Regions from separate parts of the Dietzia sp. IN118 genome, predicted to be linked through region 2. Evidence: riboswitches for the same ligand, from Rfam matches in the RefSeq annotation. Region 2 holds a riboswitch; the other holds the start of a gene.

Region 1 (14,237 bases), 500 kb from region 2:
GACCAGTCCTGGTGGTGCCCCGCCACGCTGTTCCCCAACGGGCACGCCGCGTTCACCCTGGGCTTCCGCTCCGGGATCATCGTCGATGGCACCGGCCGGCGATTCGCCAACGAACTGCTGCCGTACGACCAGATGGGGCGCAAGATGCACGCCCGCATGGCCGACGGGGCCGGTGACGAGTTCTGGTTGGTGTTCGACGACGCCGAGGCCGGCGGCTACCCGGCGATCTGTATCCCCGCACCCGAGCCCGACGCGTTGCGCGGGGCCGGCCTGTGGCACACCGCGGGATCCGTCGAGGAACTGGCCGAGGCCACCGGGCTCGATCCCGCCGCGTTGCGCGAGAGCGTGGACCGGTTCAACGGCTTCGCCGAGCAGGGGCGCGACGCCGACTTCGCCCGCGGCGAGGACCCGTACGGGCGGTTCTTCCTGGGTGCCGCCACGGCCGATCAGTGCCTGCGGCCCGTCGGCGGCGACCAGCTCCACGCCGTCCGACTCGTCCTCGGCGACCTCGGCACCAAGGGCGGTGCGGTCATCGACGCGAACGGCGCCGCGGTCGACGCGGACGGTCGCCCCATCCCGGGTCTCTACGCCGCCGGCAACTCGTCCGCGTCGGTCTCCGGTGAGGCCTACCCGGGGCCGGGGGTGCCCCTGGGGTCCGGGATGACCATGGCGTACCGGGCGGTGGCCGACATGGCCGGACAGGCCCTCCCGATCGCTCCCTGAGCACGGCGCCGGCGCCGGCGACGAACCACCCCGGTCAGCGGCCGGCCCATGCGAGGAAGTCCGCGGCCGCGATGACCGGCGTGCTCCACTTGTGGGCCGCCCTCGCCTTGGTCGACTGGCTGCCCGGCTCCGCGACCACCAGGGCGTCGCAGCGACTCTTGGTGACCGCACCGACGGGAACCAGGCCACGGCCGAGGGCGAGGGCCTCCATCTCGTCCCGGGACACGAGGACGCCGCTGCGGTCCAGGGCGCTGCCGGAGAAACACACCCGCGTCCCGGGCCGCAGGACGTCCGCCGCGCCCGCCTCCGGCGTAGCCTCCAGCCCCGGCGTCAGGTCCGAGCCCACGATCTCGGAGGCCAGCCGGAGCCGCTCCAGCACGTCGGCGGTCATCGGCACCCGCTTCGCGGCGCGTCGGATCTGCCCGGCGACGAGTCCGCGCGCGCCTGCCCGGAGATCGCGGTCGCCCGGGGTGACGATCTCGTCGTCGTCGTCGTCGTCGTCGTTGTCGTCGTCGTCGACCTCGGCCCCCGGGCGCCCACCGCGGCGGGGGCGCCCCAACAGAGCGGCCCCGACCTCGGCGCTGATACCGAGCATCGCCGACAGTTGGGGGAGTACCTCGGAGGTCGGTGGGCGGACGTCGGCGTCGCGGCTGAGCAGGTAGCCGACCGCGACCTCGTCGACGAGGTCGGCGTCGAACGTGCCGGCCGCCGCGTCATCGAGGTGCAGCCGCCCGTGGGCCTCGAGCGCCACCCGCGCACGGGCGAGGGCCGATCCGGAGCGGCCACGGGCCCGCTCACCCGGGGTTGTCGACCCCGACCGGCAACGGCACCGTGCCTCCCAGGCGCGCGAACTCGGCGTCCAGTCGACCGAGAGTGACGTCGAGGTCCACGCCGACCGGGGTGTGCCCGTCCACCAGCGGGGCGACCATCGACCACGCCTCGAGGAGCGTGGGGGCGAGAAGGACATCGGAGACGGTGATGCCGTAGTCCGTCCGCGCCCGGGCCAGGTCGCGCTGGGGATTGACCAGCGTCGTCACCGCGGTGCCGTCGGGGAAGGCGATGGCGAGCTCCACCGGCCGGGGCCGGGACCGGGGCCCGTCCTCGCCGACGGACACCACCGCGACAGCGCAGTAGCGGCGGGCCGAGGGCCCACCGTCCGGCGCCCGCAGGAACCGGATGATCCGCCGGTCCGTCTTGAGGTCCCCTGGCAGCACCGGCCGGGTGAGGACGAGGCCTTCCAGAGACCGGCAGCGGCTCAACGCCACGTAGAGCTGCCCCGCCACGAACGTGCCGCCGCCGAGATCCACGACGACCCTGTCCAGGGTCTGTCCCTGGCTCTTGTGGATGGTCACCGCCCAGGCGAGGGTGAACGGGAACTGGGTGAAGGACCCGACCACCTCGTGTCGCAGACCGCCGCCGTCCGTCACCGGTCGGGTGACGTCCCAGGTGTGGAGCGCGACCTCGGCGACCTCACCGCCGGTGAATGCGACGACGACGACGGGTCCTCGCTCTCCGCGGTCGCCCCGTCGCCCGAGGGTCACATCGAGCACCCGTCCGATGGATCCGTTCACCCACCGGTCCGCCGGGTCGTTGGTGAGCATCATGACCTGCGCGCCGACCTTGAACCCCAGCACCTCCCGGGTGGGGAGCTCGAACCCGGTGAGATCGCCGGTGAGCGTCGCCTCCATCGCCAGTTCCGACCCGGATAGCCGATCGAGGCGGTGTTGGTTGTGGCTCGCGGCCCTGCGGTTGGTGGTGGTGAGCGTCAGCCAGAACTCGTCGTCCGGCGGATCGAAGTCCGGGTCGGTGCGGGAGTTGAGCCGTTCGCGCGCCGGGCCGACGAGAGCGCCCTCGCGGATCGAGTTGAGGATCGCGGTGAGCTCCGGGTCACCGGACTGCCGGAAGACATGGGTGAGGTCGACGGTGGGGAAGTGCTCGGGGTGGTAGCGCTCGGCCGAGAAGAAGTACGGCGTCGGGTAGGTCGCCTCGAAGGACGATCTCTCGGAGGCCGTCACCACCGGCGGTAGCTGGAAGAGGTCACCGACGAGGACGAGCCGGACGCCCCCGAACGGCATCGTCGGGTCCGGGCCGAACCTCTCGAGCGCGATGGCGACCATGTCGAAGACGTCGGCCCGCAACATCGACACCTCGTCGATGACGAGCGTGTGGGCGCCGGCGAGGGCCTGGGTGAATCGCCCGGGACGGTAGGCGCTGCTGCGCACGTGGTCGACCGTGTGGTCGGGGTGGAAGCCGAACAGCCGGTGGATGGTGTAGCCGCCCACGGTGAGGGCTGCGATCCCGGTGGGCGCGGCGACGAGGGTGGGGTGGTCGGTCTCGGCGAGGAACCGGCGGATCAGGGTCGACTTTCCGGTTCCGGCCCTACCGGTGAGGAAGAGGTCGTGGCCCGAGTGTAGGAGCTCGAGTGCGCGGTCGACCTCGTCGGTGAGCACGAGTCCGCGTCCGGGGTCCACAGGCATCCGATCATCGCTCATCTGCGTCTCCCCTCGGCCGCGGCCGTCGGCGTCCAACGACCGCGGGCCGGACCTCCAGGTGGAGATCCGGCCCGCGGTCGGGTGCTGTCGGGGAATCAGTGCCCGTCGTGGCGACGAGACCGGTTCTCCTCCTGCAACGTGGTGAGCATCGAGTGCTCGCGGTGGTGCTTGTCGTGGTCGGCGTCCTCGAGCAGACGGGCCTCCTCGACCGGGTCGGCCTTGAGGGCGCCCCGCGGGGGACGGCCGGCCACACCGAGCTGGTTCATCTTGGTGGGCACCTTCGCGCCGGCGTAGGCGAGCGGAACGGCGTGACCGTGCTCGTCCATCTCGCCGAGCGGCTGGTGCACCTCGATGAACTCGCCCTGCGGCATCCGCATGATGATGCCGGTCTCGATCCCGTGCTCCAGAACCTCGCGGTCCGCGCGCTGGAGACCCAGGCACAGGCGGTAGGTGGCGAAGTACGCCAGCGGCGGCAGGAGGATCAGGCCGATTCGACCCGCCCACGTCGTCGCGTTGAGCGAGATGGAGAAGAAGTACGAGATGAGGTCGTTGGACCCCATCAGGACCAGGATCACGTAGAACGTGATCGCCATCATGCCCGCAGCGGTGCGGACGGGCACGTCACGCGGACGCTGCAGCAGGTTGTGGTGCGACTTGTCGCCCGTGATCTTGGACTCGATCCACGGGTACGCGAACATCAGCGCGACCATGGCGCCCAGCATGACGGCCACCCAGGTGGTCGCGGTCACGGTGTACGGGCCGAGGTAGAGCTCCCAGGCCGGCATCACTCGCGCGCCGCCCTCTGTCCACAGCATGTACCAGTCGGGCTGCGAGCCCGCCGAGATGTGTGAGGGGTTGTACGGCCCGAGGTTCCATATCGCGTTGATCGTGAACAGGCCCGAGAAGAGCATGAGCATGCCGACCGTGATGGCACCGAAGGCGATCGACTTGACGGCGAAGACCGGGAGGATCCGGACGCCGACGACGTTGTTCTCCGTGCGGCCGGGCCCGGGGAACTGCGTGTGCTTCTGGTACCAGACCAGCGCCAGGTGGGCGGCGATCAGCGCGAGGATGATCGCGGGGATGATCAGCACGTGCAGGACGTAGAAGCGCGGGATCATCAGCTCGCCGGGGAAGTCCCCGCCGAAGATCAGCCAGTGCATCCAGGTGCCGATGACCGGCAGGCCGACGATGATGCTCGAGGTGATCCGGAGGCCGGTGCCCGAGAGGACGTCGTCCGGCAGGCCGTAGCCGAGGAAGCCCTCGACGATGCCCAGGAGCAGCAGCACACAACCGATGACCCAGTTGGCCTCACGCGGGCGACGGAACGCGCCGGTGAAGAAGATGCGGATCATGTGGACGACCATCGAGGCGACGAACAGCAGGGCCGCCCAGTGGTGGATCTGGCGCACGAAGAGTCCGCCACGGACCTCGAACGAGATGTTCAACGCCGTCTCGTAGGCACGGGAGATCTCGATGCCGTTGAGCGGTGCGTAGGCACCCTGGTAGATCACCTTCGACAGGGACGGGTCGAAGAACAGGGTGAGGTAGACACCCGAGATCAACAGGATGATGAAGCTGTACAGGGCGATCTCGCCCAGCAGGAAGGACCAGTGCGTCGGGAAGACCTTGTTGATCTGCCGGCGCAGGCCCTTGGACATGGTGTACCGCGAGTCCAGGCCATCGCCCAGTGCCGCGAGTCTCGTGTTGTTGCTCATGAACGACGCTCCCAGAAGGCAGGTCCGACCGGCTCGATGAAGTCACCGTTGGCAACGAGGTAACCCTCGCTGTCGGCGGCGATGGGCAGCTGCGGCAGTGCACGGGCGGCGGGGCCGAAGATCGGCTTCGCGTACTCGAGCGCGTCGAACTGCGACTGGTGGCACGGGCAGAGGAATCGATGGGTCTGCTGCTCGTACAGCGACGTGGGGCAGCCGAGGTGGGTGCAGATCTTCGAGTAGGCGTACAGGTCGCCGTAGTTGAAGTTCTCCTGGCCCTTGCGCTTGGTCACGCGGGCCGCGTCCTCGGGACGGAAACGGATCAGCATGACCGCGTTGCGTGAGCCGTGGATCGAGTGCATGTGCTCTTCGAAGTTGCCCAGGGCGCTTGCGGGGAGGGGGAAGACGGACTCGAGGCCACCGGCGGAGAGATCCTCCACATGGATGCGCTCGAGGCGACCCTCGCCGGCCGGCGGGTGCCCGTCGGGGTACACCTTGCCGGTGTCGCGGCCGAGGTAGACCTTCTCCGGCGGGAGGCCGTCGGGACGGGTGTCGGACGCCAGGGTCCAGCCGGTGGTGTGCAGGGTGCCGTCTCCGGCGAGCGTCATCTCCCCGCGCTTCCACGGGTTCTTGATCATGCCGCCGAGCGGCAGGATCGCGGAGAGGCCGATGAGCCCCACACCCGCACCGAGGAAACCGCCCATGACCTTGCGGCGACCGAGGGTGGAGGTCTTCCAGGAGTCGTTGAGCTCGGCGACGAAGGTGCGCCGGTCGAGATCGTCCGAGGCGCCGTCGTGGCGGGTCTGGACCGAGATCTCCTCGGGGATGAACTTCTTGGTGAACTGCACCGCGCCGAAACCCAGGAACAGGATCGACAGCCCGATCGTGAGGCCGAGCAGCGGGGTGTAGGTCATGTACAGCCAGTAGCCGTCCTCGCCCTCGCCGCGGTACTCCCACGGCCAGAAGATGTAGACGACGGCGAAGGCGAGGCCGAACAGTGCCGACAGCGCGAACCAGGTGGTGACGGTCAGCGCCGCGCGCTTCTCGGCGCGGGTGGTGGTGCCCTCCGGGAAACGGGCCTCGCGGAACCGGACGTCGACCTCGTCGAGTTCGGTGCCCAATCGCACGAGCTCGGCATCGCTCATCCGGTCGAGGTCCGCCGGGGACGGGTTCTTCGGGGTCTCACTCATGAACGGGATCCGATCCACAGGGTCGCACCGATGAGGGCGACGATGCCGACAAGCCACATGGCCACACCTTCGGTCACGGGGCCGAGCCCGCCGAGGCCGTAGCCTCCGGGCGAGACCTTGCTGTCCGCGTCCTTGATGAAGGCGATGATGTCCTTCTTCTCGTCAGGCGTGAGCTGGCGGTCCGAGAACTTGGGCATGTTCTGCGGCCCGGTCAGCATCGCCTGGTAGATCTCCTGCTCGTTGGCAGGGTCGAGAGTCGGGGCGTACTTACCCGCCGACAGTGCGCCACCGCGGCCGGTGAAGTTGTGGCAGGACGCGCAGTTGAGCCGGAACAGCTCGGAACCGCGGGCGATCTCCTCCGAACGACTCTCGCCGGAGGCGCCGCGCAGCGACTCCTGAGCGATGGTGCCGTCCGGGTTGGTGATTATGCCCGGTCCACCGCCGTGGACGTCGACATACGCCGCCAGGGCGATGATCTGGTGCTCGCTGTAGCGGGGCTTCTTGCGCTCCGCCTGGGCCTCGTTGTCCGCCGCGGGCATGCGGCCGGAGTGGACCTGGAAGTAGGTCGATCCCGCACCGACGCCCACGAGCGAGGGACCGCGGTCCTCGACACCCTGCAGGTTCTGGCCGTGGCAGGTGATGCAGGCGACGTCGTAGATCGACTTGCCCTCGGCGATGAGCGCGGCCTGGTCCTGCTGGGCCGTCGCCACCTGCGGCTCGGGCACGACTGCCGTGGCGATGGCTCCCGCGCCGAGGAGGCCGGCGGCGATGACGAGCGCGCCGGTCGCCTTGCGGCGCCGCTTGGTGGACGCCGGACGCGTCGGGGTCGTCGCCGGGTCCGGCGACGGCGTGTCCGCAGCGGGTGGGTGAGGTGAGTTCATTGTGAGTTCCCTTTGGTGTTGGGACCTGCTGGACACAGCGTCCTGCGGCCAGCTGCTACTGGATGAAGTAGATGGTGACGAAGAGGCCGATCCAGACCACGTCGACGAAGTGCCAGTAGTACGACACCACGATGGCGGCCGTGGCCTGCGCCGGGGTGAACCGCGACATCGTGGTCCTCATGACGAGGACGACGAAGGCGAGGACACCCGCCGCGACGTGGAGACCGTGGAAGCCGGTGGTGATGAAGAAGACGGACCCGTAGACGCTGGAGGAGATGGTGGTGCCCTCGAGGACCAGCATCACGTACTCGTACGTCTGGCCGATGAGGAAGACCGTGCCCATCACCGCGGAGATGATGTACCAGCGGCGGAGGCCGAAGACGTCACCCTGCTCGGCGGCGAACACGCCCATCTGGCAGGTGAACGACGACGCCACGAGGATGACGGTGATCGTCAGGGCGAACGGCACGTTGAGGTGCACCGGGTAGGAGGGCCAGTCACCTCCCGAGTTCGCCTTGGAGACGAAGTACATCGCGAACAGACCCGCGAAGAACATCAGCTCCTGGGACAGCCAGACAATGGTGCCCACACTGACCATGTTCGGCCGATTCAGCGAATGAACACGCTGGGCCATGGCCGATCCTGAGTTATCTACTGCGCTCGTCACGTGGCCAAGTATGACCCCTGAGGAGGGACGAGTCTGCACGGACCCCCGAAATTGGCGTGTCTGTCCAGCGTTTCCGCAGGTCGCTTCGGAAACCCTCAGGGCAAGGGTCGGTATTGGTCCCCCTTGCAGGGGCTATCAGGGCACTCTCAGGAGAGCCCCGGCCGCTCGCCGCCGCCGGAGTGCAGGGTGTCAGCGCACGGGCCGGGTCGGAACAGTGGCACGATTGACGACGTGCGGGCGGCGCCCTGTGGGGCGTGTCCGTTTCCATGACACCAGAGGAGGTCGGGACACGTGGGCAGTTCGGCAGCGTTCGACGGGGGCCGGTCGTGGCCCGGGGTTCTCGGCACCCTCACCGCGGGCGGGGACCTCGATCCGGCGGAGGCCGGGTGGGCGATGTCCCGGATCATGGAGGGTGTCGCCACCGACGCTCAGATCGCAGCCTTCGGCGTTGCCCTGAAGATGAAGGGCGTCACGGGTCCGGAGCTCGATGCGCTGGCCTCGACCATGCTCGACTACTCCCGTCGGGTGCCCACTGATCGTCCCTGCGTGGACATCGTCGGTACCGGTGGTGACCGCCAGGGCACGGTGAACATCTCGACGATGTCCTCTCTCGTGGTGAGCGCCTGCGGAGTGCCCGTGGTCAAGCACGGCAACCGGGCGGCATCGTCCAAGAGCGGCGGTGCCGATGTGCTCGAGGCGCTCGGGGTGGCGATCGACCTCGGCCCGGAGGACGTCGGGCGGTGCCTCGACGAGGTGGGCGTGGCCTTCTGCTTCGCGCCCGTGTTCCATCCCGCGCTGCGTTTCGCTGCGACCCCCCGGCGTGAGATCGGGATCCCGACCGTCTTCAACATCCTCGGGCCTCTCACGAATCCCGCGGCACCCGCCGCGAACCTCATCGGCTGCGCCTTCGAGGGGCTGATGACGGTGATGGCGGAGGTGTTCGCGCTGCGCGGCAGGTCGGCGCTCGTGGTGCGTGGGTCGGACGGCCTCGACGAGATCACCATGACCGGTCCCACCCGGGTGCTGCGGGTCTCGGACGGTCATGTGGACGAGGATCAGGTCGAGCCCGCCGACTTCGGGATGAGCACCTGCTCGATCGAGGAGTTGCGGGGCGGGGACGGCGTCCACAACGCCGGGGTCGCCCGCGATCTCCTCGCGGGAGCACGGGGCCCGGTGCGCGATGCGGTATTGCTCAACTCCGCGGCCGCGCTGGTGGCCTTCGACGGTCTCGAGCGTGGTTCCGACCTGGTATCTGCCATGCGGGCCGCGGTGGACCGGGCCGCCGCGGCGATCGACGACGGCGAGGCGGCGCGGCTGCTCGAGAAGTGGGCCGGGTTCAGCGTGCGCTGACGAGTCCGGTCCCGCGGTGCTCGGCGGCGGCGCTCTCGGCCAGGGTCGCCCAGCCGGTCAGCGTGTGCGCCCCGTCAAGGGGGAGCGTCCAGCAACCCTCGACCGAGACGATGCGTGTCCTGGTCGAGTCGATCCACCGGTGGACGTTCCGGATCTGGGCGGCGGTGGCACCGGCGAAGGGGCCCGGGCCGGGCTGCACGGTGGTCGCGGCGGCCCGGAGTCCGTCGATGACCGGCATCGGTGCCGCTCCCGGCGGGACGACCCCGGATCCGGCGAGTCGACCGTGGCGCACCACCGCGACCGCCCACGTCCGGCGCGGCGCCGGCTGTGCGAGAACGATCTCGGGCAGCGATGCCGTTGCGGCGAGTTCCTGCCGTCGGGAGAGGACCCGCACGAGGGCTGCGGTCCTGTCGCGGAGCCTGGCCGCGCGTTCGAACGCGCCCTCGGCCGCGAGTACCTCCACGCGGTCGACCAGATCCCGCAGGGGACCGGAGTCCCGTCCCTCCGCCAGCGCCGCCCAGCGATCGGATCCCGGGGCGGTGCCGAACACGCCGAGGAGGTCCTCCCAGGCGGCCCGGGCGTCCTCGGCGCGCCGGAAGGGCCCGATGGCGGCGGGGTCGTCCGGGGTTCGCACGACCTTCGGGCGGGTGGCGCGGCCGGTGGGGGGCGTGAGCCACCAGCCGCGGCGAGGGCTCCGCGACCGGGTGTTGAACGGGGGTTGAAGCGAGTCGATGAGCTGTTCCTCGACGGTCCACGCCTCGAGGAGGTGGGCGCACGCGACCGAGTCGATCGAGTCGGCCAGCCCGACCATGGTGCGCATCCGTCCGCGCGTGTCACCGCCGGAGTAGTAGGACCGGGCCCGTCTGCGGACCGCGCCGGACGAGCCGACGTACAGGGCGCCACCGGCGTCGTCCCGGAACACGTAGACACCGGGCCCCTCGGTCAATGACCCGGTCATGGCGGCCCGCCGCCTCACCTCCGGGGAGAGGCGACCGTCGTAGGCCCGTAACTCCGACAGGGTCGAGACCCCGCAGTCGCCGACCCGCGAGATCAGTGCGTGGAGCACGTCGACCGTGGCGCGGGCGTCCTGCAGGGCCCGGTGATTGGGCTCCACGGTGGCCCCCAGGTGCGCGGCGAGGACTCCCAACCGGTGGCCTCGTGTCTCCCCGCGGTGCAGCACCCGCCTCGCGAGAGCCAGGGTGCAGAGCGACGGGGGATCGGGCCACGGGTGCCCGGTCGACGCGGCGGCGGCCCGCAGGAACCCCAGGTCGAACCGCGCGTTGTGGGCGACGAGGATGGCCCCGCGGGAGAATTCGAGAAACGTCGACATCACCTCGCCGAGACTCGGGGCACCGACGAGGTCGTCCGGAGCTATCCCGGTCAGTCTGCTGATGTGGCCGGGCAGGGCACCGTCGATCGAGACGAACGTCGACAGCTCCGCCTGCACCTCGCCGCCTCGGACGCGTACCGCGCCGATCTCGGTGATCTCGTCGCTTCCGGTCCGGGTGCCCGTCGTCTCCAGGTCGACCACGACGAACGTGACGTCGGACAGCAGAGGCTCGAGATCGTCGAAGGCTGCCTGCACCCCGGTAGAGACGGGGGAGGGGGATCGGGGCATGCCGGAGACGGTAGCCCCGCCCTCCGACACCGCCGGCCCCGCCGTGGTTGTCGGACCTTGTCCCTAGGGTGCCCCGCAGTACGACCACCCCGGGCCCGGATCGCGGCTCGATAACGAACGGGCAACACGCCCAGGACGAAGTGTGAGGTAGATCATGTTCACGATGGACTGCGTGCGGTGTCCCGCAGGACCCGCCGCATGTGACGGGTGCATCATCGCCGTTCTCGACGCCGGAAAACCGCAGGTGGACGAGCTATCTCCGGAGTCGTGCGGCTATGTTCTGGACCCGGAGGTTCGCGAGGCGATCGACGTCCTGCGCGAGGTCGGAATGGTCTCCACGGTCGAGATTCTGGGGGCTGACGTCGCCGCGTGAGCGATGAACTGGACTTCGACGAGACGGTTTCGTAACCTTTTCGAGACCTCGGAAGTCATCGCCCGCCTGCCGGCGGGGAGCCGGGGTCACACCTAAGCGCCGAAGGGCGCACCGGGGAACCAAGATCCACTGGGGTGAATCGCACGAGGGCCTACAGGTCCGAAGCGTAGGACAGACTTCCGTGTCCGAACCCGTCAGCTAACCCGGTCGGTGCCGCAGGAAGAAAGAGGAACAGTCTTCGTGGGAGCCCACAGCATCAAGACCAGCTCGACCGGCCGCCGTGTCGCCGCCGCCGGCCTGCTCGCAGCCGGAGCCGCTGTCGCCGGTTCCGGAACCGCCGCCGCCGCACCCGTCACCGTCGACGTCCCCGTCGAGCTGCGGCTGCCCGGCGTGCCGAACCAGGTCTCGTTCGACCTACCGGAGGGCATCGAGCTCCCGGCCGGCCTGGCCCAGGCCCAGGCACAGGCGGCGCCCGTCGAGTTCGCCGCCCCCGCGCCGGTGGTCTCGACCGGCCAGCGCATCCTCGACGCCGCCACCACCCGGGTCGGCTCGCCCTACGTCTGGGGCGCTACCGGCCCCAACTCGTTCGACTGCTCCGGTCTGACCTCGTGGGCCTACAAGGAGGCGGGGATCTCCATCCCGCGCACCAGCCAGGCCCAGATCGGCGGCGGCACCCAGGTCTCCAAGGCCGACCTGCAGCCCGGCGACATCGTCGCCTTCTACAGTGGCGCCAGCCACGTCGGGATCTACGCCGGCAACGGCCAGGTCGTCCACGCCCCGTACTCGGGCACCTCGGTGAGCTACGCGCCGGTGGACTCCATGCCGTTCTACGGTGCGACACGCTACTACTGAGTCGGGTCGCTCCCCGAACCTCCGCAGACCCCGTCGGCGTCCGGTCTCGAACCGGTCACCGGCGGGGTCTGTCGTCTGTAACATCCCCTCTCGGGTACCCGATTCCACCGTAGGCGTCGGCTGGGCGCCCGCGCCCTGCGTGACCCGGATCCGAGAGTTCGACGACACCAGATGACCCGCAGCCTCAGCGTGCTCGCGATCGCAGCGACCGTGACCACCTCGTTGACCCTCGGTCCCGCGCCGGCCGGAGCGCAGACCACCACCCCGGACCGGTCGTCGCCAACCGCGACCACGGCGCCTGTCCCGGGTCCGGTTACCCCGCCTGATCAGGTTTCGACTTCTCCCGCTCCGTCGTCGACCGCTCCGTCTTCCCCCGCTCCGTCGCAGACTGCACCGTCCACCACGCCGTCCGCCACAGCGGTGCCCGGCGAGATGAGCGAGGACCTGGCGGAGCTGGCCCGGTTGTCCGAGGAGGCGGGAGCATTGGGGGAGCAGCTCCACCTCGCGCGCGGGGAACTGGACCGCGCCAACGGGGAGCGCGTCCGCCTCGAACGGGCCGCCGGGGTCGCAGCCGGACGGTCCGCCCTCGCGGACGGCACCGCGCGCCGGGACCAGTCCATCGTCGATCACCTCGCGACCATGCGGTACCGGGGCGGGGACACCGGCGCCACACGGGCGGCAGTGCTCGCCGAGAGCCCCCGGGACCTGGTCGACAGGCTCGACACGCTGCGCCGACTGTCCGGGGCCACCACGAGTGCACTGGACGCCTCTAGAGCTGCGTCCCGGGATGCGGTGCAGCTCAGGGAAGAGGCCGCGCGTTCCGCGGCCGAGGCCCGGGACGCGGCCCGCGTCGCGCAGGAGCGAACCGACGCGCTCGCCCGCCGAACCGAGGAGATGCGGGTACGGATGGATGAGGTCCGTCGCCGGGTCGACGCACTGTCGGACGCACAACGCGATCTCTGGATCGGCGGACCGGTGGTGCCGGAGGGGTACGTTGCCCCGCCGGTGGACGACGTCAATTCCGCGGCGCTCCGAGTCGCACTCTCCCGGCTGGGCGCGCCCTACTCGTGGGGCGCGACGGGCCCGTCCGAGTTCGACTGCTCCGGTCTCATGGTGTGGTCGTACGCGCAGGAGGGCAAGGCGCTGCCCCGGGCGAGCCAGGCGCAGGCGGTCGCGGGCGCCCCGGTGGCGATGAACGACATCCGGCCCGGTGACCTTGTCATCTACTTCCCCGGCGCCACCCACGTCGGGATGTACGCCGGCGACGGTCTGGTCCTGCACGCCCCGACCTACGGTGTGCCGGTCCGCCTCGAGCAGGTCGACGCGATGCCGATTCACGGGATCCGCCGCTACTGACCCCGGCCGACCCGGCCAAGCACGGCCGCCCCGCGCAGACACCGGCCGTCCCCGATCGCGCTCCGCCCCTTCCCGACGAGGACGACGCACCGGGCGGGGCCGAGGCGGGCCGGGTTGTGTGGCAGGCTCGGAGCCGATGACCAAGACGCTGTTGATCACCAACGACTACCCGCCGCGCCCGGGCGGGATCCAGTCGTACCTGGAGACGTATCTGAGCCACCTGGACCCGACGGACGTCGCGGTGCTCGCCTCGACGTTCCGGGGTGGCGAATCGGCGGAGTACGACGCCGCCAAGCCCTATCTGGTGGAGAGGGTGCCCACCGAGGTGTTGCTCCCCACGCCCGACCTCGCGGCACGCGCACGAAGGCTCGCCTCGGACTTCGGCGCGACGACGATCTGGTTCGGGGCCGCCGCCCCCCTCGCCGCCATGGCGCCGGTGCTACGGCAGGGCCCCGTGGACCGCATCATCGCGAGCACACACGGACACGAGGTCGGCTGGTCGATGCTGCCGGGCTCGCGCCAGATCCTGCGACTGATCGGCGAGTCCACCGACGCGGTCACCTACGTGAGCGACTACACACGGAGGCGGTTCGCGGCGGCGTTCGGCCCCCGCGCCCGCCTGGTGCACCAGCCGGGTGGCGTCGATACGGAGAGGTTCCGGCCGGATCCCGCACGGCGAAGGGCGATCCGCGACCGTTACGGACTCGCGGACCGCGACGTGATCGTGTGTCTGTCCCGCCTCGTGCCGCGGAAGGGCCAGGACATGCTCATCCGGGCGATGCCGGAGATCGCCCGGCGGGTGCCCGGGGCGGTCCTCGTCGTCGTCGGCGGTGGGCCCTATCGGCGCACGCTGGAAGGACTGGCACGCCGCCTCGGGGTGGCCGACCGGGTCGTCTTCACCGGCCGCGTCCCCGCGGACGAGATCGTCGACCACCACCGACTCGCGGACGTCTTCGCGATGCCGTGCAGGACCCGAGGGGGAGGGCTGGACGTCGAGGGGCTGGGAATCGTCTACCTGGA
Region 2 (14,237 bases):
CCGGCTCCGACGCCCCGGCGCCGAGAGCCCCGACGGGGGTGCGCCCGCGGGCGATCGCCTCGAGCACCCCGACCGCCGGAGCGGACAGGCCGCCCCAGGCGACGTCGAGGTCGGCGCCCGCGGGCTCGCCGGGGTGCGGCGCCACCACCGGGGCCGACCGGACGGCCACCGCCGTGACGGGCGCCATCCGGACATGGTCCCCTCCGCCCCAGAGCAGGGTGAGGTCGCGGAGACGGGCGAGGGCGGCGTGGAAGACGGGCTCGTCGTCGTCGACACCCAACCGGCCCGACACCGCACCCAGCGGCACCGCCCCGGAATCGGCTCCCACCGCTGCGGCGGTGGCCAGGACCACGAGCTCCGGCCACGTCAGGGTCCCCAGCGCGCGGGCGGTGGACGCCGGCAACCGCAGCCTCGACGCGAGCACGTCGACCGAGGCCGGGGGAGGGGTGGCCACATCCGGACGCGACTCGCACACGCGGACGAGCGCGTCATCGGACAGTCCGGCCAGCCACGCGGGGAAGTCCGGCTCGTCGCCGGCGGCACCGGGGGAACCAGCACGGCGGGGGGCGACACGGCGGGAGGAGGCTCGGGAACTCGGCATGATCCGTCCCAGCCTAGTGAGATCGCGGCGGCGGTGAGGACCGTCCGGGTCCGATACGACCCGGATGCTGACGGGACGCCCGCGAGGTGAGACACTGGACACGTGGCTGCCAAGAAGAATCTGACCCATGACAACCCGGGATGGCCCGACGCCTCGTTCGGCGAGCACCCGGTGACCGAACTCGCCGCGCTGGTCGCGGGAGGCCTGTCCCCTTTCGGGCAGGAGACCTTCCCGCTGCCGCAGCATCGGCTGGGCTACCTCCACCCGGAGACGGTGGTCAACAGGACCGTCCGCACCCGCTGAGCGCGACGCACTCACACACGAGGAAGGGCCGCCACTCCCTGCAGGGGGTGGCGGCCCTTCCTCGTGGTCCGTGGACCGGGGCTGCGCGGGTGACGCGTCAGTTGGCCAGGTAGGTGGCGAAGAAGCCGTCCACCAGGTCCTGGTTGCCGGCGTAGGCGGCGTCGACGGCGTCCCGGTTGGCCTCGTAGGTGTCGGCGATCGGCAGCACGATGCCGCGGCCCTCGGCGAAGGAGGACAGGGTCGCCACGTGATCGGCGGCGGTGACCGCCTCCGGGGCGGCGGGCGCGGCCGGGGCGTGGGCACGCGGGGCCGGCGCGGGCGCCGGGTTGGACAGGTCGCGCGGGGTCGGCGCGGAGTTCAGGCCCAGCTTGGCCGAGCAGGCGGGCCAGGCGCCCCAGCCCTGACCGGCGAGGGTCTTCTCGGCGATCGCGATCTGCTGCTCGCGCGTGGCCTGGTTGGCCGTCGGGGCGTACTGCGTACCGCCGTAGGCGGCCCAGGTGCTCGGCGAGAACTGCAGGCCGCCCTGGTACCCGTTCCCGGTGTTGATGCCCCAGTTGCCGCCGGACTCACACTGGGCCAGGCGGTCCCAGTCGGAGTCGGGGGCGGCGTTGGCGGCCGGCGCGAGGGCCAGGCCGGCGGCGGAGAACGCGGTGCCTGCGAGGACAACCTTCACAGCGTTCCTGGGCGCTGAGGAGGCGGCGGCGGCACGGTGGCGTCCGGTGTAAGAGGTCATGTCGTCAGTCCTTTTCACTCTGTGCCTACGGGGTGAGCTGTCGGGTTCGGACGAGTGCGTCCGGCCGCCGGTGGCGGCTTCACCCCAAGGCGACCATCGGTCGCCGGGCCCGTGGTGGGCCCTGTCGGGTCCCCCGTCCCCGCCCGGGTAATGGTCACTGTGGCATCGGCCGCTGGGCGGGGTTCGGTAGGTGCGTCCGATGCCGACTCGCTGACGAGTCTGCTACGAAACTGTAGCGGTCCGATGCCGGATCGTCACCATTCTGAAATAAACCGAGGCAGTGTGGGTCTGACGTGCGCGCCGTTATCGGCTCGTTACCAGCGACGTTCGCGGACGGGTGTGGTTGGTCACACCGACGGCGGCCGCGAGCCGAGGATGGCGTACAGCAGTCCCAGCAGGAACCCCACCGGGGTGAACGACATCGCCCCGAGATAGAGGAGAGTCGGCGCGTCGCGGCCGAGCACGAACGGGGTCAGCGCCGCCGCGACGGTGAACAGCACCCCGATCGTGAAGATGACGAGCGCCGTCACGAACAGGCCCCGGCGTCGTGGCCGCACGGGGTCGGCTGCCCGCGCGGACGCGGCGGCGTCAGGTGTCCAGGGGTCGTCGGCAGGGCGTCGATCGTCGGCGGTCACACGGGGAGGTTACCGCTCGCCTCGCGGTGGGCACCAACGCGCACGAGGGTAGTCTCGGGGCATCAGTCATGGTTGTCGGTCGCGTATCCCGCGTCCGGTCGGAAGGTGGTTCGCGGTGCCCAGCGGCAAGGTCAAGTGGTACGACGCGGAGAAGGGCTTCGGTTTCCTGTCCCAGGAGGGCGGAGAGGACGTCTACGTGCGCTCCGAGGCGCTCCCCGCAGGGCTCGAGACGCTGCGTCCGCGCCAGCGCGTGGAGTTCGACATGGTCTCCGGGCGCCGCGGCCCCCAGGCGTTGCGCGTGGTGGTCCACGACGAGCCGACGGTCGCGGAGGAGCGGGCCCCGAGGAGCGGGCCCCGACGTTCGGCGGACGAGCTGCACGGGATGGTCGAGGACATGATCAAGGTGCTCGAGTCGACCGTCCAGCCCGAGTTGCGCCGTGGTCACCGGCCGGAGGCCAAGGTCTCGGGCCGGGTGGCGTCGGTGCTCCGCGCGGTCGCGCGCGAGCTGGACGCCTGACCCACGGATCAGTCGGCGTAGGTGAAGCGCACCGACCACTCGCCGTTGAGGATCGACTCCGACCCGTCAGCGGCATAGACGATCGCGACCGCACGGATGGCGAGGCCCTCGATCCGGCCCTCCTCCGGGGTGGTCACGGGCACCAGCAGCTGGCCCGGCCCGCCGGCCTCGACGGTGTAGTCGCGGGAGCCGTCGGCGCGGATCTCATAGACGTCCATCGTCGACGCACGCAGCTCTCCGGGCAGCCGGACGGTGAGGACGTCCTCATCCTGCACCCGGAACTCGCCGACCGGATTGGTGAAGGTGTTCCCGTCCAGGTCGGTCGCGGTGAACGGCAGCACGGTCACCTGGCCGCGATCGCTCGCGACGGTCACCTCGGGTAGTGCACCGTACCGGGCCTCCGAACCCTGCCAGGCGCCGACGATCGCGGCGATCATGATGATCATCCACGCCGCGATCGCCCAGGTGATGGGACGGATACGGGAGCCGGTCGACGGGGTCTCGTTGCGGGAACTCACTCCCTCATTCTGCCGAGGGGCCGGGTGTCGGCCACACCCGGGTCGCGCGGCGGGCCCGGGAAGCGCGGCCTGTTGCCGCCGAGGCCGGGGACGAGGGTCGACCCGCGGCCGGTCAGGTGCGACTGCGCGAACATCAGGGCGCCGACCACGGCGATCACCGAGAACCCCACGGTGAAGTCGGTCGGCAGGAGGACGCCCAGTGCTCCGCCGAGGACCCACGCCACCTGCAGGGCGGTCTCGGAGCGACCGAAGGCCGAGGAGCGTGCGGCGTCCGGGATGTCCGTCTGGACCGACGCGTCGAGGGCGACCTTGCCCAGGGCGCTGCACACCGCCGCGACGAGCGCGAGGACGGCCGCGGCCCAGATGGTCCCGAGGAACGCGGCGACGACGGCCGTCGCCAGGGCCGCCCCCGCGGCCGTGCCGGCGATCCGTTCGGGCCGTCCCAGCGGGAGCCGCGCACCGACGGCGTTGCCGGTGAAGGTACCCAGCCCGCCGGCGGCGCCCGCCATCGCCAGGAGGCCGGCCTGCTCGATCGCGGTGGCGTCCTCCTGGGCCTTGGCCATGAACGCCAGGAACAGGGTGAGGAAGCCGGTCATGAAACGCAGGAGCGACACCGCCCACAGGTTCGCCAGGACGTTCCTGCCCAGCGGCCGCGTGAGGACCGCCCGGAGGTCACCGGTCAGACTCGGGCCCCGCTCCATCCGCAGGGTGGCGGACTCCTCGTCCCGGGACGCCTCGGCGTGCGCGGGGATGGTCACGGCGACGTAGGCCGCGACGAGGGCGACCGCTGCGAGCAACCACAGGGCGGCGTCGGAGTCCCACAGCCACGCCACGGCGCCGGCTGTGGCCCCTGCGATGAGGCTGCCGCAGACGTGCCCCAGCACGGTCAGGCGGGAGTTGGTGCGGACCAGGTCCAGGGTCGGGGGCAGCACGTGGGGGGTGATGGACGCCTTGACGACGCCGAACGTCTTGGACAACACGAGCATGCCCAGCGCGAGGGGGTACAGGAGCCAGGAGTCGAAGTTCAGCGCGAGGACCACCGCCAGCACCGCACGCAGGGTGAACGTCAGTGAGACGGTGAGACGTCGGCCCCGGTGCAGGCGATCCAGCGCAGGGCCGATGACCGGCGCGATCAGTGCGAACGGCGCGACCGTGACCAGGAGATACAGCGCCACGCTGGCGCGGGACTCCGCGGTCGCGGCGGAGAAGAACAGGGTGTTCGCCAGGGCCACGGCGAGGATCGCGTCGCAGGCGAAGTTGGCGACCGTGACGTAGCTGAGCGGAGCGAGCCCCGAGCGGTCCGCGCCGTCGGCGTGGAAGACCCGGCGCACGCCCCGTCCGGCGGAGGAGACGGCGCGGCGCGCGGGTCCGGTGTGACGCTCACCCAACGAGGCGCACCTCGTACATGGTCGGCCACAGCTTGCCGGTGAGCAGGACGTTCCCGGAGTCCGGCAGCGCCGCGATGCCGTTGAGCACCGCATCCGGGTCGGCCGGCCGCGGTTGCTGGAGCTGCCCGGCGTCGTAGATCGCGGTGACCTGCCCCGTCGCGGGATCGATCCGCACGATCTCGTCGGTCATCCACACGTTCGCGAGGACCGAGCCGTCCGCACACTCCAGCTCGTTGAGCCGGGTGACCGGCGTGCCCCCGGACGTCACCGACACGCGTCCGGTCGGCTCGAAGGTCGTCGGGTCGCGGAAGGTCAGGGTGTCGGAGCCGTCGCTCATCACCAGCGCCGTGCCGTCGGAGCACAGGCCCCAGCCCTCGCCCTCGTACGGGACCTCGGAGCGCACCTCGAGGGTCTGCGGGTCGCGGTTGTGGGCGATGCCCTTCTGCCAGGTGAGGGTCCACAGGGTGTCGGGGGTGACGGCCAGGCCCTCGCCGAACTCGTCCCCCGCCATGGCGACGGTCACCGCGGGCTCGCCACCCCCCAGCGGTCGACGCTGGACCACGGAACTGCCGACCCGCCCCGTCGACTCGTAGATCTCGTCGCCCACCACCTGTAGCCCCTGGGTGAACAAGGACGGGTCGTGCTCGAGCGTGCGCACGACCTCCACCGAGCCGCGCGCGGGTTGCGGGTCCGACGGCCCGACCGGCACCCGGGGGGCCGCCGAACTCCCGGCGGCCGAGCCGGCGGGGACGCTCGACGAGGCCAGGGAAGCGCCGGCGGAGGTGGTGGCGGGCGGTGCTCCTCCGTCGTCCGAGGAACACGCCGTGAGTGCGGCGACGAGGCTCAGGGACACGACGAGGGGGCCGACCGGGCCGAGGGCGCTGCGCATGCCCCCCAGGATGCCGCACGACGGGCCGGGCCGTGACCTCCACGCGGAGATGCGCATAATGGGAGGGGTGAACACCGGGGTAGGCACGGATCAGGGGTCGGATTTCGACGGCGCGCTGCGTGAGCGGCTGGCCTCCGGCGTCGACGTGGCCCGGTCGGCGGTCGAGGAGTTCGCCGCGGAGGGTGTGGGGGAGCACCTCGGCAGCACCGTCGAGGCGGAGTTCACAACCACGCACCGGTTCGCCTCCGAGCTGCCCGGGTACCGAGGTTGGTACTGGGCCTGCGTCCTCGCGCTCGTGCCCGGTGGTGACCTGACCGTCGACGAGATCGCGCTCCTCCCGGGAGCGGACGCGCTGGTCGCCCCCGAGTGGGTGCCGTGGGATCGGCGCATCCGGCCCGGGGACCTCGGCGCCGGGGATCTGCTCCCGCCGCCCGAGGACGACGACCGGCTCGTCCCCGGCTACACGCTGAACGGCGACGACGAGCTGGACGACGCCGCGGGGCCGATCGGTCTCGGCCGACCGCATCGCCTGAGCTGGGAGGGGCGGGCCGCCGCCGCCGACCGGTGGACGGTCGAGCGCGGACCGGACACCGAGATCGCCCGGGCCGCCAAGCACCACTGTGGGACCTGTGGGTTCCTGGTGCCCGTGGCCGGGTCCCTGGGCGCCCTGTTCGGCGTCTGCGCCAACGAGTTCTCCGCCGACGGGCAGGTCGTCCACCTCGAGTACGGCTGCGGCGCCCACAGCGAGGTCGAGATCCCCTCCGACACCGGGCCGGCTGTTGCCTACGCGTACGACGACGCCGCCGTCGACGTGGTGGTCCTGCCCCAGCAGCTCGCCGCGACCGCACGTGCCCGCTCCGCCGCCGATGACCGCACGGACGATCAGGCCGCGTCCGGCCACCCCGCGTCCGGTGCGGCCGCCCCCCACGAGGGTGGGGACGCCGAGACGTCTGTCGACGAGCCCACGTCCGCGGACTGACCCGCTCAGTCCAGGTCGTAGTCCAGGCCCTGTTGGGCACCCGCGCTGCCGCGTAGTACGGCCCGGCGCTGCAGTGCGTAGACGATCGTGCCGACCGCCCCGACGCCGACGCCGACCGCGCCCAGGATGACCGAACGCATGTCGACCTCCTCCATGAGCATGTGGGCCAGGAGGGCCAACGTCCACGCCAGGGTGCCGATGATGACGACGGGTCGGGGGTCCAGCAGGTAGGCGGGAATCCGGGGGACCCCCGGGTCTGTCGACTCGTCCGTCATGACCGCGACGCTACCGCAGGCGGCGGGGCGGTTACTCTATGACGGTTCCTCACCCACAGCTCAGGAAGGTCACCAGATGTCGCAGAGCACCGGGGCCCCGTCGCAGCCCCCCACCAAGGTCGGGGCGCTCGATCGCTACTTCAAGATCAGCGAGCGCGGCTCGACGGTGTCCCGCGAGGTCCGCGGCGGGCTCGTCAGCTTCTTCGCGATGGCCTACATCATCATCCTCAACCCGCTGATCCTCGGCTCGGGCACCGACGTCGAGGGCAACCAGCTGTCGATCGTCGAGATCGCCGCGGTCACCGCCTTCACGGCGGGCGTGATGACCATCGCGTTCGGTGCGATCGCGCGGTACCCCTTCGCATTCGCCACGGGCCTGGGGATCAACTCGCTCGTCGCCGTCACCATCGCGCAGCAGGTGACCTGGGCCGAGGCCATGGGCCTGGTGGTCATCGAGGGCATCATCATCGTGATCCTCGCCGTCACCGGGTTCCGCACCGCCGTGTTCAACGCGGTGCCCGGCGAGCTCAAGGCGGCCATCGCCGTCGGCATCGGCCTGTTCATCGCGATGGTCGGTGTCGTCGACTCCGGTTTCGTCCGCCGCCTCCCGGACGCGGCCGGCACCACCGTCCCGGTGGGGCTCGGCATCAACGGGTCGATCGCCTCGTGGCCCACCTTCGTCTTCGTCGTCGGTCTCCTGCTCTGCGGAATCCTCGTCGCACGCCAGATCCGCGGCGGCCTGTTCATCGGCATCGTCGTCACCGCGGTCTTCGCGGTGATCGTCGAGGCCCTAGCGGACGCGGGCCCGTCCTTCGTCGACGGTGAGCCCAATCCGACCGGCTGGGGCCTCGCGGTCCCCGGCATCCCCGATTCTCTCGGGGGCATCCCGAACCTGTCGCTGATCGGCCAGGTGGACCTCATCGGCGCGTTCGTCCGCATCGGGCCGCTGGCCGCGGGCCTGTTCGTCTTCACCCTGCTGCTCGCCAACTTCTTCGATGCCATGGGCACTTTCACCGGCCTCGGCAAGGAAGCCGAGCTCATGGACGACAAGGGCAACCTGCCCAACATGAAGGCCGCGCTGGTCGTCGAGGGATTCGGTGCCGTCGCCGGCGGTCTGACCTCGTCGTCGTCGAACACGGTGTTCCTCGAGTCCGCCTCCGGCATCGCCGAGGGAGCCCGGACGGGCCTGGCGAACGTCGTCACGGGCGGGTTGTTCCTGCTGGCGATGTTCTTCACCCCGCTGTACGAGGTCGTCCCGGTCGAGGCCGCCGCGCCCGCGCTGGTGATCGTGGGTGCGCTGATGATCTCGCAGATCAAGGCGATCGACCTGACCAACTTCGCGGTCGCGCTACCGGCGTTCCTCACGATCGTGGCGATGCCGTTCACGTACTCCATCGCCAACGGCATCGGGATCGGTTTCATCGCCTGGGTCGTCATGGCAACGGCCACCGGCAAGGGCCGCACCGTGCACCCGATCCTCTGGATCGTCGCGGTCGCGTTCGTCGTGTACTTCGCGATCGGTCCCATCACCGACGCGCTGGCCTGACCGGCCGGCGGGAGGAGCGACCGAACCGTGCACGTCGTCGACGTCTCCGACCCCGCCGACCCCAGGCTGGACGACCTCCGCGACCTCAACAACTCCGACCGGCGGCCCGACCTGCCCGGCGGGCGGGGACTGGTGATCGCCGAGGGCACGTACGTCGTGGGCCGCATGCTGCTCTCGCGCTTCCGGCCACACGTCCTCCTGGGTACCGACGCGCGGTTGCACCAGTTGCGCAGGGAGGCCGCCGCCGAGGGGTGGGACGCCGACGAGCGCGCGGGCGACGCGGTGTATCTGCGCACCACCAAGGACGTCCTCAGCGAGGTGATCGGCTTCCGGTCCAGCCGCGACATCCTCGCCGCCGCGGACCGGCCCGCACCACTGCCGGTCGAGGAGGTGCTGGACGGCGCGCGGACGCTCGTCGTGCTCGAGGGCGTCAACGACCCCGAGAACCTCGGCGCGATCTTCCGCAACTGCGCTGCCCTCGGGGTCGACGGCGTGCTGTTCGGGGCGGCGGCCGGGGACCCGCTCTACCGGCGGGTCGTGCGGGTGTCGATGGGACACGTGCTCCGCCTGCCGTTCGCCCACCTGCCCGGCACGCCCACCACCTGGCAGCGTTCGCTCGAGGGCCTGCGGGAGCGGGGCTTCCGGACCGTCGCCCTGACGCCGTCCGCCGACACCCCGCTGTCCCGGGCCGTCGACGCCGACAGGGTGGCGTTCGTGCTCGGCGCGGAGGGCCCGGGGCTCACCGAGCACGCGATGCGTGCCTGCGATGTGCGGGCCGCGATCCCCATGACCGACGGCACGGATTCGCTCAACGTCGCCACCGCCGCGGCGGTCGCGTTCTACGAGCGGTCCCGCCGGGACTGACCCGCTCGCGACGGGCCGCGTCGACCCGCTAGCGGGATCCGCCGTCGCGACGGCGGCGGGACACCGAGTCCGCGCCCCGGCGCACGGCGTCACCGACGAGGCCGGCGATGCTCCGTATCCGGCCGCCGCGCGCACCCCCGCCCGGCCCGCGGGATCCGGAGGGGAGCCGCTCGTAGTCGTCGTCGGCGTAGGGGGAGGGCCCGCCGGCGGCGCTGTCGCCATCGGCGTCCGTGTCGGACCCGACGCCGGCGGCACGCCTCGCGGCCGCGTGGAGCTCGGCGCGGCCCGGCATCCCCACGACGTGCAGTGCCGGCCCGGAGAGCGGGGTGTGCTGGCGTACCTCGCGGCGACCGTCGGTGGCGAACCCGTGGACCGGCACGTCGAGCCCCCCCGGCTCCAGGTCGAAGCCGAGCCAGTCGCGGTGGGCGGCGTGGAGGAGTGACGATGGCGAGAACGGCAACGCCAGGGGGGTGTCGGTCGCCGTGTCGAGCGGGAACTCGCCGGCCCAGTAGGGCCTCTCGAACGGCAGGGGCATGCCCTCGTCCTCGACGATCCGGTCGTCGGCCCCAGCGAACGCCCGCACGAGCCGCCCCGACTCCCACCGGGCGAATCCGCTCACCCCGTCCTCGGCATCCTGGGCGAACAGCAGGATGGTGGGCGCCTCCACCAGTTTCAGCCACGACTCCGGGGTGGCGGACGGCGTGATGGGCCCCTCCATCGGGGTCTGGACGACGGTGAGTCCCGGGAACGAGCCCACGTAGATCTCCCCCGGCCCGGCCGAGGCCGAGCGGTTGAGCGGGAACGCGCCCAGGGACGCCACCGTGACCGTGGGGAACAGCCGCGACAGCAGACGTCGCGCGAAACCGGGGTCGGACGGTTGTCCCGCCCGGATCGGTGCGGCGGGATCGTCCGTGGCGAGATACCAGAAGGTTGCGACGTGGTGTCCCATGACCGGACTCAGTCGTCCTTACCGCGGACCCCGAGCAGGACGTCCTCCCACGAGGGCATCGTGGGATGACGGCGCGAGGGGCGTCGTTCGGGTTCGGTGGGCGTGGGCTGGAGGAAGTCCTCGTTGTCGGTGTTGTCGTCGTCGTCGTTGTCGTTCCCGCCTCGCACCCCCGCGGGGCGCGAGGCGCCGGACGTCGGCTCCGACCGCCCGGACGCCACCGGTCCCGTCCCCGCGGGAGGGGCGGATGCGGCGGGGGTGGACGGTCCGGCTGGTGTCGACGATCCGGCTGGGGTGGCCGGCGCGGCGGACGGCGCGGGGACCGCGCGGATCGGCGGCGGGCCCGGCGGCAGCGGGGGAGGAGACGAGACCGAGCGCAGCGCCGTCGCGCGCGAGGGGTCGAGGATGTTCTCCGCCTCGTCGTCGAGGGCCCGGGCCGAACCGCCGTGCGAGTCGGGGACGAACGACCACGTCGCACTGGCGTCGTCGGACAGGCCCGCCGGCCAGGAGGTACGGACGACCCACCCACCGGACCGGTCACGCCAGGCGTCCCAGACGACCAGGTCCGGGTCCACGCCACGGCGGTCGAGGGCGGCACCCACCCGGTCGGCGAGCGTGTTGAGGGCCGGGCCGTCCGGCAGCACCGGATGGGCGCCCTTGGCCATGTCGGCGGCGTTGGCGCGTTCCAACAACACCGGCACGGCGAACCCCTGGATCCGCGACAGTGACACGCCGGCGTCGGCGGCGACCTCCTCCGGGGAGGCGCCGTGCCGGATGCGGTCCTGGATCTCGCGGGGGCGCAGCGTACCGGTCACGGGAGCCCGACCGGACCCACCACCGGGCACGAACTCACCACGGGCGGCCGCCCGCAGACGATCATCGAGTGGGAGGGAGAGTTTCTCGCCGGAGTCCGGGACCTCGCATTCGACGACCGACGACTCGGTGTCCACACCGACGATCCTCAGCTTCCGCATGCCGCCTCCTCGACTCCTCGCGGTCCCGTGGGCGGCTCGAGGGGTCGAGTGGCGCGCACCCGGGTCCTGGGCGTTGATCCACATGGTAGGTCAGCACAGCCCACCCGGCGCGCGGACGGGCCGGGTGGGCTGCGGAAAACTGCAGACGATGCTGCGCGGGTGGCCCCGGAGGACGCCGATCAGGCGAGCTGGCCGACCACGTGGTCGATGCAGCGGGTCAGCTGCGTGACGTCCTCCGGCTCGATCGCCGGGAACATGCCGATGCGCAGCTGGTTGCGGCCCAGCTTGCGGTACGGCTCGGTGTCGAGGATGCCGTTGGCGCGCAGCGTCTTGGCGACCTTCGCGGCGTCGATCTTCTCGTCGAGGTCGATGGTGCCCACGACCTGCGAGCGGTGGGCCGCCTCGGTGACGAACGGGGTGGCGTAGTCGCTGGCCACGGCCCAGTCGTAGAGGCGCGAGGACGAGTCCTTGGTGCGCGCGACGCACCAGTCCAGACCGCCCTGGGAGTTCATCCACTCGATCTGCTCGGCGAACATGATCAGCGTGGCCACGGCCGGGGTGTTGTACGTCTGGTTCTTGCGCGAGTTGTCCACCGCGGTCGGCAGGGACAGGAAGTCCGGGCACCAGCGGTCGGTGGCGGCGATCTCGTCGACCCGCGCGAGCGCGGCCGGGCTCATGATCGACACCCACAGGCCACCGTCCGAGGCGAACGACTTCTGCGGGGCGAAGTAGTAGACGTCGGTGTCGGCGATGTCGACGGGCAGTCCGCCGGCGCCGGAGGTGGCGTCGATCGCCACCAGCGCGTTGTCCGAGCCGGCCGGGCGGCTCACGGGGAGCATGACGCCGGTCGAGGTCTCGTTGTGGGCCCAGCCGATGAGGTCGACCGACGGGTCCGAGGTCGGCTCGGGGGCCGAACCGGGCTCGGCGGAGATGACGATCGGGTCGGCCAGGAACGGCGCACCGCCGGTGACCTTCGCGAACTTCGACGAGAACTCACCGTAGGTCAGGTGCAGCGACTTCTCGCGGACCAGGCCGAAGGCGGCGGCGTCCCAGAACGCGGTGGTGCCGCCGTTGCCCAACACGACCTCGTACCCCTCGGGCAGGGAGAACAACGAGGACAGGCCGTCGCGCACGCGGCCCACGACATCCTTGACCGGGGCCTGCCGGTGACTGGTGCCCATCACGGTGGTGGCGGCGTCGGACACGGCCGCGATCTGCTCGGGACGGACCTTGGACGGGCCGCAGCCGAAGCGGCCGTCGGCGGGCTTGAGGTCGGCGGGGATGGTGGGCAGCTGATCGCTCATGCTCTTGGGGTGCCGTTCGGTCGGGGTGTGGGACGTGGTCCATCGTAGTCCGGCCCGTCCGTGGCCCGGAGTACCGTCTGGGTCATGGAGGAACCCGCCCTGGAACCGGCCGATTTCGACGTGATGCGGGTCGGGTACGGCCTGCATCCGCGCTTGGACGTCGCCGACCTGGACGACGGGTGGCTGCCGCTGTTCACCGCGTGGTTGGAGGAGGCGGGTCGCCGAGGTGTCCGTGAGCCCAACGCGATGGTGCTCGGCACCGTCGGTGCCGACGGCCGGCCCTCGACCCGGACGGTGCTGTGCAAGGGCGCCGACGAGCGGGGGGTGACGTTCTTCACGACGACGACGTCCCGCAAGGGCACGCAGTTGGCGGAGACCGGGTACGCGTCGGTGACCTTCCCGTGGTTGGTCGCCGAGCGTCAGGTCCACATCGAGGGCCCGTGCCATCCGGTCGACCGGGCGGACAGCCTCGACTACTGGCGCACGCGGCCCCGGGGGTCGCAGGTCTCGGCGTGGGCCTCGGAGCAGTCCCGACCTGCCGAATCCGTGGAGGAGCTGGAGTCGCTGTACGCGACCGCGGAGCAGCGACTGGCGGGCGTGGACGAGATCCCCATGCCGGACAGGTGGGGCGGGTTCCGGCTGGTGCCCGAACGGGTCGAGTTCTGGCAGGGCGGTCCGGACCGCTTCCACGATCGGGTCGAGTGCCTCCTGGCGGGGGAGACGTGGACCGCCCGCAGGCTCCAGCCCTGACCACCCGCGTCCAGACACGCTGTGGGGCCGTGGGGGGAGCGTCTGAGAACTCCCTTCGAACCGTGCTCCGCCCTCACGGTAGGGTGTGGCACAGCACATTCGTGGCGGGATTCAGGCCGCCGGGACCAGTCGTCGGAGAGGGAATCGCGTGACCGCAGGCTCGAACGGTTCGGACCGCAATGCAACACTGTCCTACCCCGGCGGTGAGCTCGAACTCGATGTGGTGGAAGCGACCTGCGGAAGCGACGCGGTGCAGCTGGGTTCCCTGCTGGCCAAGACGGGGATGACGACCCTGGACGTCGGGTTCGTCAACACCTCCGCGTGCACCTCCTCGATCACCTACATCGACGGCAACGAGGGCATCCTCCGCCACCGCGGGTACCCGATCGACCAGCTCGCCGACAACGCGTCCTTCCTCGAGGTCTCCTACCTGCTCATCTACGGTGAGGACCCCACGGAGGCCCAGCTCGCCGAGTTCACCGAGAAGGTGCTCGCCGAGACGACGCTGCCCGGCCAGATGATGCCGCTGCTGCAGGCCTTCCCCCGGGACACCCACCCGATGCCCGTCCTGTCGGCCGGCGTGAGCCTCTTCGGGACCCACGGTGACGACCTGGACATCGACGACCCCAAGGCCGTCGACCTGGCCACCGCCCGACTCCTCGGTCGCGGCCCGACCCTGGCCGCCGCGATCGAGCGCATCCGGGGCGGAAAGGACGCCATCGACCCGGACCCGTCGCTCGGGTACGTCCGCAACTTCCTGCGGATGACGTTCGGTCCGGACTACGAGGTCACCGACGAGGTCGCCGACGCCCTCGACATGCTCCTCGTGCTGCACGCCGATCACGAGCAGAACTGCTCCACCTCCACCGTCCGCATGGTCGGCTCGTCCGAGGCCCCGCTCTACGCCTCGATCACCGGTGGCATCAACGCGCTGTACGGTCCGCTGCACGGTGGCGCCAACCAGGCGGTGCTGGAGATGCTCGAGCGGATCGACTCGGAGGGCGGCGACGCCACC

Evidence for each region. Region 2 has a riboswitch for cyclic di-AMP ahead of Q2K20_RS12420 (transglycosylase family protein). Riboswitches for the same ligand answer to the same signal wherever they lie in the genome.
Region 1: another riboswitch for cyclic di-AMP. It lies ahead of Q2K20_RS10020 (C40 family peptidase); the one in region 2 lies ahead of Q2K20_RS12420 (transglycosylase family protein).

The regions. Positions count from the first base shown of each region.
Region 1 covers NZ_JAUMSR010000001.1:2,075,151-2,089,387, reverse strand. The annotation lists gene Q2K20_RS10065 (FAD-binding protein) at 1-723, shown strand, start outside; partial or broken gene Q2K20_RS10060 (AAA family ATPase) at 758-3,215, opposite strand; gene Q2K20_RS10055 (cytochrome b) at 3,311-4,933, opposite strand; gene Q2K20_RS10050 (ubiquinol-cytochrome c reductase iron-sulfur subunit) at 4,930-6,120, opposite strand; gene Q2K20_RS10045 (c-type cytochrome) at 6,117-7,001, opposite strand; gene Q2K20_RS10040 (heme-copper oxidase subunit III) at 7,057-7,668, opposite strand; gene trpD (anthranilate phosphoribosyltransferase) at 7,960-9,018, shown strand; gene Q2K20_RS10030 (DEDD exonuclease domain-containing protein) at 9,005-10,636, opposite strand; gene Q2K20_RS10025 (hypothetical protein) at 10,791-11,009, shown strand; cyclic di-AMP (ydaO/yuaA leader) riboswitch at 11,089-11,237, shown strand; gene Q2K20_RS10020 (C40 family peptidase) at 11,250-11,861, shown strand; gene Q2K20_RS10015 (NlpC/P60 family protein) at 12,294-13,217, shown strand; gene Q2K20_RS10010 (glycosyltransferase family 4 protein) at 13,354-14,237, shown strand, end outside.
Region 2 covers NZ_JAUMSR010000001.1:2,576,918-2,591,154, reverse strand. The annotation lists partial or broken gene Q2K20_RS12430 (hypothetical protein) at 1-601, opposite strand, end outside; gene Q2K20_RS12425 (hypothetical protein) at 704-904, shown strand; gene Q2K20_RS12420 (transglycosylase family protein) at 1,002-1,637, opposite strand; cyclic di-AMP (ydaO/yuaA leader) riboswitch at 1,646-1,803, opposite strand; gene Q2K20_RS12415 (hypothetical protein) at 1,985-2,272, opposite strand; gene Q2K20_RS12410 (cold-shock protein) at 2,388-2,789, shown strand; gene Q2K20_RS12405 (DUF2771 family protein) at 2,798-3,307, opposite strand; gene Q2K20_RS12400 (MFS transporter) at 3,304-4,695, opposite strand; gene Q2K20_RS12395 (glutaminyl-peptide cyclotransferase) at 4,688-5,584, opposite strand; gene Q2K20_RS12390 (DUF3027 domain-containing protein) at 5,643-6,563, shown strand; gene Q2K20_RS12385 (DUF2530 domain-containing protein) at 6,569-6,838, opposite strand; gene Q2K20_RS12380 (NCS2 family permease) at 6,915-8,384, shown strand; gene Q2K20_RS12375 (TrmH family RNA methyltransferase) at 8,412-9,248, shown strand; gene Q2K20_RS12370 (DUF6928 family protein) at 9,277-10,197, opposite strand; gene sepH (septation protein SepH) at 10,206-11,168, opposite strand; gene serC (phosphoserine transaminase) at 11,348-12,472, opposite strand; gene pdxH (pyridoxamine 5'-phosphate oxidase) at 12,557-13,222, shown strand; gene Q2K20_RS12350 (citrate synthase) at 13,371-14,237, shown strand, end outside.